2 regions of the Croceibacterium aestuarii genome follow, and region 1 is predicted to be linked to the other one. Evidence: predicted binding sites of a transcription regulator. Region 1 holds the regulator's gene; the other holds the start of a gene.
What was found. Region 1 encodes LexA, which represses DNA repair genes until DNA is damaged. Its sites were predicted from a motif close to GTTCCNCNCTTGTTCT; they were not measured.

Region 1 (4,945 bases):
GGCCCCGTGGCGCTTCGACAGCTTGGCGCCATCGTTGCCGTGGATCAGCGGAATGTGGGCATAGACGGGAATAGGCCAGCCCATGGCGTGGTAGATGGGCAGCTGGCGGAAGGCGTTGTTGAGGTGATCGTCACCCCGGACGATGTGGGTCACCCCCATGTCGTGATCGTCGACCACCACGGCGAGCATATAGGTCGGCGTGCCATCGGCGCGCAGCAGCACGTAATCGTCGATCTCTGCGTTCTTTACCGTGACGCGGCCCTGCACGCGGTCATCGATCACCATCTCGCCCTCGTTGGGGGTCTTCAGCCGGATCACGTAGTGCGCACCCTGGGGCGCTTCGGACGGGTCGCGGTCGCGCCAGCGCCCGTCGTAGCGCAGCGGCAGCTTCTTCGCCCGCTGCTCGGCGCGCATTTCCTCGAGTTCTTCCGGCGTGGCGTAACACTTGTAGGCATGGCCGCTGGCGAGAAGCTCCTCGGCAACCGCGGCGTGGCGGGCGGCGCGCTCGCTCTGGAACACCGGCGGCTCGTCGTAGTCGAGGCCGAGCCAGGCGAGGCCGTCGAGAATTGCGTCGATCGCTTCCTGGGTCGAGCGCTTGCGATCGGTGTCCTCGATCCGCAGCAGCGCCTTGCCGCCGTGGTGGCGCGCGTAGAGCCAGTTGAACAGCGCCGTGCGGGCGCCGCCGATGTGCAGGAATCCGGTCGGCGACGGGGCGAAACGGGTGACCACCTGTCCCTCGCTACCGCTTGCCATGTAACTGACTTTCCTTTCCAATGCGCCCGATGGCCACGCGCGAGGCGCCTCTGGTCCCGTTGGGGCAGGAACCAGGCGATGCTGCGTTGCAGCAGACGCCTTGGCGAATGCGCGCCCGCTTGTCCAGTTTCCTCGACGGAGCCGATGCGTTTCTCGCCCGGGCGGCGTTCGATCGCGGACCCTGGCTGGCGGTGGCACTGGCCGGCGGGATCGCCGCGTGGTTCGCGCTGCCGGCATCCGCGTGGTGGATCGGTACCATCGCCGCGGGCATGCTCGCGGCGCTCGGCGCGGTTGCATTGTGGCGCGGCCAGGAGCGGCGCGTGCATCTTCTCACTGCCGTGGCGAGCACCGGTGCGCTGCTCGCGGCGGGAACGGCGCTGATCTGGGCACGCTCGGCCGCGGTCGGGGCCGAACCCTTCGCCCGGCCCGTCTCGGCCGTCGTCGAAGGGCGAGTGCTCGAGCGCATCGAACAACCGGCGGAAGACCGCACCCGGCTCGTGCTCGCGGCGCGCGATCGCGCGGGCGAGGCGGTCAAGATCCGGGTCAACGTGCCGCTCGATGCCGACCGCGAGGATTTTCGCGAGGGAGCCGTGATCCGCTTCAAGGCGCGGCTCATGCCGCCTGCCTCGCCGATGCTGCCCGGCGGCTACGACTTCGCTCGCGCCGCCTGGTTCGCCGGCTATGCCGCAACGGGCAGCGTGCAAGGGCCGGTCGAACTGGTCGCGCCGCCGGCCAGCGAGGCGTGGCTCGCGCCGTTGCAGCGGCGCCTCGCAGCACATGTCCGATCGCGTTTGGGCGGTTCGGCAGGGGCCATCGCCGCGGCCTTCGCCAGCGGCGACCGCGGCGCCATCACTACGGCCGACGAAGACGCCATGCGCGATGCCGGACTGACCCACCTGCTGTCGATCAGCGGCCTCCACGTCAGCGCGGTCATAGCTGCGGCCTATTTCCTTGCGATGACCGTGCTGGCCGCCTGGCCGTGGCTGGCGCTGCGGGTGCGACTGCCGGTCGTCGCGGCGGGCGTCGGGGCGCTTGCCGGGATCGGTTACACCCTGCTCACCGGAGCGGAGGTGCCGACCGTGCGCAGCTGCGTCGGCGCGGTTCTGGTTCTCGGCGCGCTGGCGCTGGGGCGCGAGCCCTTGAGTTTGCGGATGGTCGCAGTGGCCGCGGTGTTCGTCCTGCTGCTGTGGCCGGAATCGCTCGCCGGACCGAGTTTCCAGATGAGCTTTGCCGCGGTCGTCGCAATCGTCGCGCTGCACAATGCCGGCCCGGTGCGGGCCTCGCTTGGCGCGCGCGAGGAGAGGCTTGCGATGCGAATACTGCGCGGCGCGCTTGGGCTGCTTCTCACCGGCGTGGTGATCGAATTGGCGCTGATGCCTATCGTGTTGTTCCACTTTCACCGCGCAGGGGTCTACGGCGCCTTCGCCAACGTGCTGGCGATCCCGCTGGTCACGTTCGTCTCGATGCCGCTGATCGCGCTCGCCCTCCTGCTCGATCTCGTGGGGCTTGGACTGCCGGTCTGGTGGCTTGCGGGCCAATCGCTCGACCTCCTGCTGTGGATCGCGCACCTCGCCGCAAGCCAGCCGGGCGCGGTCACGCTGATGCCGCAGATGGGCTGGGGCACCTTCGCGCTGTTCGTTCTCGGCGGACTGTGGCTCGCGCTGTGGCGCGGCAAGGAACGGCTGTGGGGCCTTGCGGCGGCGGGCGCGGCGACGCTGTCGATGCTGCTCACACCGGCCCCCGACGTATTGGTCTCGGGCGACGGCCGGCAGGTCGGCATCGTCACCCGGGACGGGCGTCTGCTGTCTTTGCGCGACACGAAGAGCGAGTTTACCCGCGACAACCTGATGGAGCTCGCCGGGGTCGAGGCCGAGCCGGTACCGTTGGCGACTTGGCGGGGGGCCGAGTGCTCGCGCGATTTCTGCACCCTGACGATAGAACGGGCGGGGCGGTCCTGGCGCCTCCTCATGGCCCGCAGCCGCAACATGATCGAGGAACGCGCACTGGCGGCAGCCTGCGAACGCGCCGACATCGTGGTCGCCGACCGCTACCTTCCGCGCTCATGCCGGCCGCGCGCGTTGCTGGCCGACGCGCGGACCCTGGGCGAGACCGGCGGAGTGGCGCTGGTGCTGGGCGAGAGCGGCGTCGACGTCACGACCGTGGCGGCGAGCCAGGGTGAGCACGGGTGGTGGCACCCGCGGAAGTAAAACGCCTAGTGATATCGCCGCAGCAGCCCGGCAAGCTTGCCTTGCACCTGGACTTCATGCTCGGCGTAGATCTGCGGATCGTAGGCGCCATTGGCGGGGTCGAGGCGGATCTTGCCGTTTTCGCGGCGCAGGTACTTGAGGGTCGCTTCCTCGTTGCGGACGAGGGCGACGACGATCTCGCCGTCGCGTGCGGTGTCGGTCTTCTTCACCAGCGCGAAGTCGCCGTCGAGAATGCCGGCTTCAATCATCGAATCGCCCGACACCTCGAGCGCGTAGTGAGCGCCCGAGCCGAGCAGCGCGGCGGGAACCGGCAGCGTGCGGTCGCTTTCCATCGCCTCGATCGGAACGCCGGCGGCGATGCGGCCGTGGAGCGGGATCTCGATCACGTCGTTGGCCGGCGCGGCGGCGCGCGGCGGCGTCGTCACCCGGGTAAGCGGGTCGTTCGAATTGGCCGCTGCCGGGGTCTGACCCTTTACGTTCTCCGGCTGCTTGAGCACTTCGAGCGCGCGGGCTCGGTTGGGCAGGCGGCGGAGAAAACCGCGTTCTTCGAGCGCCGAGATCAGGCGGTGCACGCCCGACTTGCTCTTCAGATCGAGCGCTTCCTTCATCTCCTCGAACGAGGGCGAAATACCGGTCTCCTCCAGCTTGCGCTGGATGTAGAGGAGCAATTCGTGCTGCTTGGCGGTCAACATCCCTGTTCTCTCCGCAAAAAGTGTTCCAATTCGGGAACGAATGCGGAACAGGTAGGCAACTTTTGCAAGGCCGTCAAGCGATACCGCCGTTTTCGAGGCGATAGGCCAGGGCGCCGTCGCCGGGCGAGGCAGGACCCGCTCCGGCGGGACGCACGATCAGCATTTCGGCCGCGGACAGCGCGCGCAGGGCGCTCGAATCCTGTTCGTCGACGGCGACCAGCGCTTCTGCCACGATCCGGGCGCGGAGAAATTCGGTGCGATCGCCGGCTGCGGGCAGCGCCATGCCGAGCGGGAGTTGCAGCGGGCGCGGCAGCGGTTCTGCGGCCCCGCCGAGCCGGCGCAGCAGCGGCAGCAGGAACAGGAATGCGGTGACGTAGCTCGAGACCGGGTTGCCTGGCAGGCCGAGGACCCATTGCGCTTCCTTGCGCGCGAGGAGCAGCGGCTTGCCCGGCTTGATCGCCACCCGCCAGAAATCGATGTCCGCGCCCCAGTGCTCGAGCGCGGGGCGCACCAGGTCATGGTCGCCGACGGAGGCTCCGCCGCTGGTGACGATAACATCCACGTCGCCGGCGCTTTCCAAGGCGGCGAGCATCGCCTCCATCGTGTCGGGCACCGGGCCGAGTCGCCGGATCGAGGCGGCATAGGGCGCGCTCATCGCCGTGAGCATCGCCCCGTTGCTGGCCGGGAGCTTGCCCGGCGGACAGTTCGCCGGATCAGCCGCCAGTTCGTCGCCCGAATCGAGCACCGCCAGCGTGGGCAGACAGTGCACCGCCAGGGCGCCGTGACCGGCAGCCATGGCGAGCGCGAGCTGGGCCGGGCCAATTCGTGTTCCCGCATCAAGCAAGGCATCCCCGGCGCGAAAATCGAACCCGGCACGGCGAATGTGCCGCTCGCTCGGCACCCCTTCGCCGTTGAGCTTCAGGAAATTCCCCTCGCGGACGGCATTTTCCTGCAGCAGCACCGCGCCGCCGCCGGCGGGCATCAGCGCGCCCGTGGAGATGCGGATGGCCTGACCCGGGGCGAGCGTACCGGCGAACGGGTGTCCGGCGGCGCTTTCGCCATCGACGGCCCAGGGCCCTTCGAGATCGTCGCCGCACACCGCGTAGCCGTCCATCGCCGAGAGGTCCGCGGCCGGCTGGGTGCGGGCGGCGCGAAGCGGCTCGGCAAGATGGCGCCCAATCGCCCCGTGTGCGGCGACGGTTTCTGCCGCCAGCGGTTCGACCGTCCCGAGCAGGCGCGCCTGCGCCTCGCCGAGCGGCAGCGGCGGGGTCATTCCGCGCGCCAGTCGCCGCT
Region 2 (4,945 bases), 420 kb from region 1:
GGCGCTCTGGATGCGGGCATGCCTTTTCGTTAGCCCGGCGCTGGTTTTGACCGGGTTAACAAGCACCTACGCGGCCCTATCACCGCCTTCGCCGATCTCCCCGGCCGTGCCCATCGCCGCATCGACCAGCCCGGTGCGCGCCATCCACCAGAACAGCAGAATGCCGGGCAAGGCGGCGATCGTGGTGAGGAGGTAGAAATCGACATAGCCGATGCCCTCGATCAGCGCGCCTGCGGTGGTGCCGGTAATGAACCGCCCGACGACGCTCGCCCCGGCCGAAATCAAAGCGTATTGCGCGGCGGTAAAGCGCAGGTCGCACAGTGCCGAGAAATAGGCGACCACGACGACCCCGCCGTAACCGCTGGCAAAATTCTCGAATCCGATGGCCCCGGCCATGCCGAGGTTGGAATGGCCCGCAGCGGCGAGCAACGCAAAGCTCAGGTTGGAAACCGCCATCAGGATCAGCGCCCACAGCACCGAGCGTTTGAGGCCGATCTTGGCGTAAATCACCCCCCCGACGAATATGCCGATGAGGTAAGCCCAGAAGCCGACACCGACGTCGAAGAAGGCAATCTCGTCATTGCTGAACTGGAGATCGTCGAACAGCAGGCGGAACGTCAGGTTAGCCAGCGTGTCGCCGATCTTGTGGACCAGAATGAAGAGCAGGACGAGCAACGCGCCGCTGCGCTTGAAAAACTCGGCGAACGGCCCCGCGATCGAATTCCATATCTCGCCAAGGCCCTTCTTCTCCATCACCACCTTGCGCCGGACCGGTTCGCCCATAAGCAGCGCGGTAAGCATGGCCGGCAGCGCGAAGACGGCGCAGGTCATGTAAGCGATCGACCAACCGTAGCGGGCAGCCACCACCAGCGCGACGGCCGCAGCTCCTGCCGAACCGATGCGCCAGCCATACTGGCTCATGCCGGATCCGACGCCGAGCTGGTATGGCTTGAGGGTCTCGATCCGGTAGGCATCGATGACAATGTCGAACGTTGCTCCTGCGATCCCGACCAGCACTGCCGACAGCGCAAACCAGGCGATGTCGGCCTTCGGATCGGCCAACGCCAGATTGATCGTCGCGGCCATGACCAGGACGCCAACGACCAACATCCACGACACCCGCTGTCCCAGCGCGCCGAGTACCGGGAGGCGAACGCCATCCACAATCCACGCCCAGAGGGGCTTCAGATTGTAAACGAGAAACGCAAGGCTGAAGGCAGTAATGGTCGATTTCTCAATGCCGTCCTGCGCCAGACGCGTCGTCAACGTCGCGGCGATCATCGCGAACGGAAAGCCGCTCGAAACACCGACGAAGAACGCCGCCAGCGATTCCTTTTCGAGATATGGCTTGATCGAGCCCCACAGCCCGCGTTCCTGCGCTGGCAGGGTCTGTTCGATCTCGCTCATACGTTTCGCGTCCTCGCCGAAAGCTCCTGCTTAGCGCCGCGCACCATCATGGGAAGGGTGGATGAACCCTGCATCAACAGCTAGGGCCGCGGCATGACATCGAGCGACCGACCCGAAGGCGAACGCATCGCCAAGCTTCTCGCCAGGGCAGGCGTGGCCAGTCGGCGCGAGGTCGAGCGGATGATTGCCGAGGGGCGGATCGCGCTCAACGGCAAGAAGCTGGAAACGCCGGCGACCATCCTGCCCCACCTGCGCGGTGTGACGGTCGACGGCAAACCGGTCGGCAAGGCCGATCGCACTCGCCTGTTCCGCTTCCACAAGCCGTCGGGGCTCCTCACCGCCGAACGCGACCCCAAGGGGCGCCCGACGATTTACGATGCGCTGCGCAATTCGCTCCCGGGGGATGCGCCGCGATTAATGCCGGTCGGCCGCCTCGACCTCAATACTGAGGGCCTGCTGCTGATGACCAACGACGGCGAACTCAAGCGGGCAATGGAGCTGCCCTCGAGCGGTATTCCGAGGACGTACCGGGCGCGGACGTTCGGCGATGTCACCCAAAGCCAGCTCGAAGATCTGATCGAAGGCGTGACGGTCGAAGGCGTCAATTACGGCCGCATCGACGCCAATCTCGAACGCAGCACCGGCCGCAACCAATGGATCGAACTGACGCTGACCGAAGGCAAGAACCGCGAAGTCCGCCGGGTGCTCGAACACCTCGGGCTCCAGGTCAGCCGCCTGCTGCGAACAGCTTACGGCCCCTTCGTGCTCGGAGACCTTCCGCGCGGGGCAACCGACGAATTGAAAAAGCAGGACGTCGAGCGCTTCGTGTCGAGCCTGAACAAGGGGCACCGATGAGGGTCATCGCCGGCGAGTGGCGCGGCCGGCTCCTGCGCGCGCCGGTCGGCGATACGACCCGTCCCACCGCCGACCGAACCCGCGAAGCGCTCTTTTCGATGCTCACCAGCCGGCTCGGCAATTTCGACGATCTCGCGGTCGGCGACCTTTTCGCCGGATCCGGCGCACTCGGTCTCGAAGCGCTGTCGCGCGGTGCGGCAACGGCCCTCTTCGTCGAGCAGGATGCGGCGGCACTCAGGGCGCTGCGATCCAACATCGCGGCGCTGCGCTGCGCCCAGCGCTGCGACGTGCGGGCGCAGTCGGTCTTGGCTCTGGGGCCGGCGCGCCGGCCGCTCGACCTGCTACTGCTCGATCCGCCCTACGGAACGGGTGCCGGCGTGGTGGCGCTCGAGAAGCTGAAGCGGCTGGGCTGGATCGCGCCGGGAGCCTGGCTCAGCGTCGAAACCTCGCGCAAGGAGACCGTTGACGCGAAGGGCTTCACGGTCGACACAGTGCGCGACAGCGGCAAGGCCCGTTTGCATCTACTGCGGCTCGATTGAGCCGGCCTTCTCGCAAAGGTCAGCCGCCATTGTCATTTTCGTTGTCGTCGAGCTGGCTGGCGGGCTTGCCCGGCCAGTAGGACAGGGCACGAGAATGTCCGGGCGCGCCGCCCTCGCCCGGGTTCTGGCAGCTATCGTGAACCTTGCGGCTGCACACCGGGTACGTCTTGTTGAGGACCGACGCGGGCGGGGCTGTGAGATTGCCCGGGTCGTTGTGCGCCACGACCGGTGGTGTGGCGGGATCGTTGTCCGTAACGACTGCTGTCGCCGAAGGCGGAGGCGCAGCCTGCGCGTTGGCCGCCGCGGCCGTGTTGGCGGTTACCTTGGCCTTGCCGGCCGCCCCGACCTGCTGCGCGATCGAGGTCCAAGCCTCGGTTCGCTGTGCAGGCGTCATTGCCGCGATTTGGGCCTTCTGTTGGGGCGTGAGGAGGAAGTAATTCTTCTGCTGGTCCGGCGTCAGCGTCCAGAAATAATCCTGGTAAATCGGATCCCATGCCAGATAGACCGTCTGCCGATCCGGCGGCCAGGTATCGAACGTGGCCTGCTGCTCGGTCGTCAGCGTAACGGCGGCGTCAGCGTCCTGCGCCATCGCCGGCATGGCGGCGACGGCAAGCGCCGCAACCCCTGCGAAAATGAACTTGTGCATGGTACTCTCCATCGATCGTCCCTGTGCGCCGAAAAAAACGCGCGCGTCCCTCCGGCGGTTCCGGCCAGCGGCGATGGGCTACCCTTGCGTGCACACTCGATGTTCCCTAGCTGTTCGCCGTGAGCGACACACCTCCACCAGCCCGAACAGAGCCTGCAGGCGAAGCGCCGGCGTGGCTCGACGGCCTCAATCCTCCGCAGAAGGAAGCGGTGCTCACGACAGAAGGGCCGGTGCTGATGCTGGCGGGCGCCGGCACGGGGAAAACCGCCGCCCTGACCGCCCGCCTCGCCTACCTGATCCGCACACGGCGCGCCTGGCCTAGCGAAATCTTATGCGTCACCTTCACCAACAAGGCCGCGCGCGAAATGCGCCACCGCGTGGGTGAGCTGATCGGCGATGCGGTGGAGGGCATGCCGTGGCTTGGGACCTTCCATTCGATTTGCGCCAGAATGTTGCGTCGGCACGCCGAATTGGTGGGACTGCAGTCGAACTACACCATCATCGACACCGACGACCAGATTCGCCTGCTCAAGCAGCTGATATCCGACCAGGGCCTGGATGAAAAACGCTGGCCGGCGCGTCAGCTGGCCGGACTGATCGATCGCTGGAAGAACCGCGGGCTCAATCCGGGCGATCTCGATGCTGTCGAGAACGAAGCCTATGCCAACGGTAAGGGCCAGCAGATGTACGGTCTTTACCAGCAGCGGCTCAAGAGCCTCAATGCCTGCGATTTCGGCGATCTGCTGCTGCACATGCTCAACATTCTGCGCACCGAGCGCGACGTGCTGCAGATGTATCAGAAACGCTTCAAGTACGTGCTGGTCGACGAGTACCAGGACACCAACGCGGTCCAATACCTGTGGCTGCGACTGCTGGCGCAGGAGCGGAAGAACATCTGTGTGGTCGGGGACGACGACCAGTCGATCTATTCCTGGCGCGGCGCGGAGGTCGCCAATATCCTGCGCTTCGAGAAGGATTTTCCAGGCGCCAAGGTCGTCCGGCTCGAACAGAACTATCGCTCGACGCCGCCGATCCTCGCCGCGGCATCGGGCCTGATTGCGGCCAATTCCGAACGCCTCGGCAAGACCCTGTGGACTGAGCAAGGCGGCGGCGACAAAGTCCGGGTGATCGGCGTCTGGGACGCGCCCGAAGAAGCGCGCCGCGTGGGCGAAGAAATCGAGCGTCTCGAGCGCGAGGGAGCGCCGCTCGAGCAGATAGCGATCCTCGTGAGGGCACAGTACCAGACGCGCGAGTTCGAAGACCGGTTCATCCAGATCGGCCTGGGTTATCGTATCGTCGGCGGATTCCGTTTTTACGAGCGGGCCGAGATCCGCGATGCCCTCGCCTATTTGCGTGTGATCGCCCAGCCGCAGGACGATCTCGCCTTCGAGCGGATCTACAACCAGCCCAAGCGCGGCCTCGGCGCGAAGACGCTGGAAGCGATGCATCGCCATGCGCGGGCGACAGGGCTCCCGCTCGCGGTCGCCTCGCTACAACT

Region 2: a site for LexA is predicted at 3,549-3,564, ahead of Q7I88_RS09810 (ATP-dependent helicase). Genes of this name have one in related genera too.

Annotation. Positions count from the first base shown of each region.
Region 1 is NZ_CP131039.1:2,407,329-2,412,273, reverse strand. It holds gene gltX (glutamate--tRNA ligase) at 1-753, opposite strand, end outside; gene Q7I88_RS11940 (ComEC/Rec2 family competence protein) at 783-2,960, shown strand; gene lexA (transcriptional repressor LexA) at 2,966-3,652, opposite strand; gene Q7I88_RS11930 (molybdopterin molybdotransferase MoeA) at 3,726-4,925, opposite strand; gene moaC (cyclic pyranopterin monophosphate synthase MoaC) at 4,922-4,945, opposite strand, start outside.
Region 2 is NZ_CP131039.1:1,988,509-1,993,453, reverse strand. It holds gene Q7I88_RS09835 (PilZ domain-containing protein) at 1-20, opposite strand, end outside; gene Q7I88_RS09830 (AmpG family muropeptide MFS transporter) at 67-1,407, opposite strand; gene Q7I88_RS09825 (pseudouridine synthase) at 1,501-2,262, shown strand; gene rsmD (16S rRNA (guanine(966)-N(2))-methyltransferase RsmD) at 2,259-2,801, shown strand; gene Q7I88_RS09815 (hypothetical protein) at 2,821-3,447, opposite strand; gene Q7I88_RS09810 (ATP-dependent helicase) at 3,567-4,945, shown strand, end outside.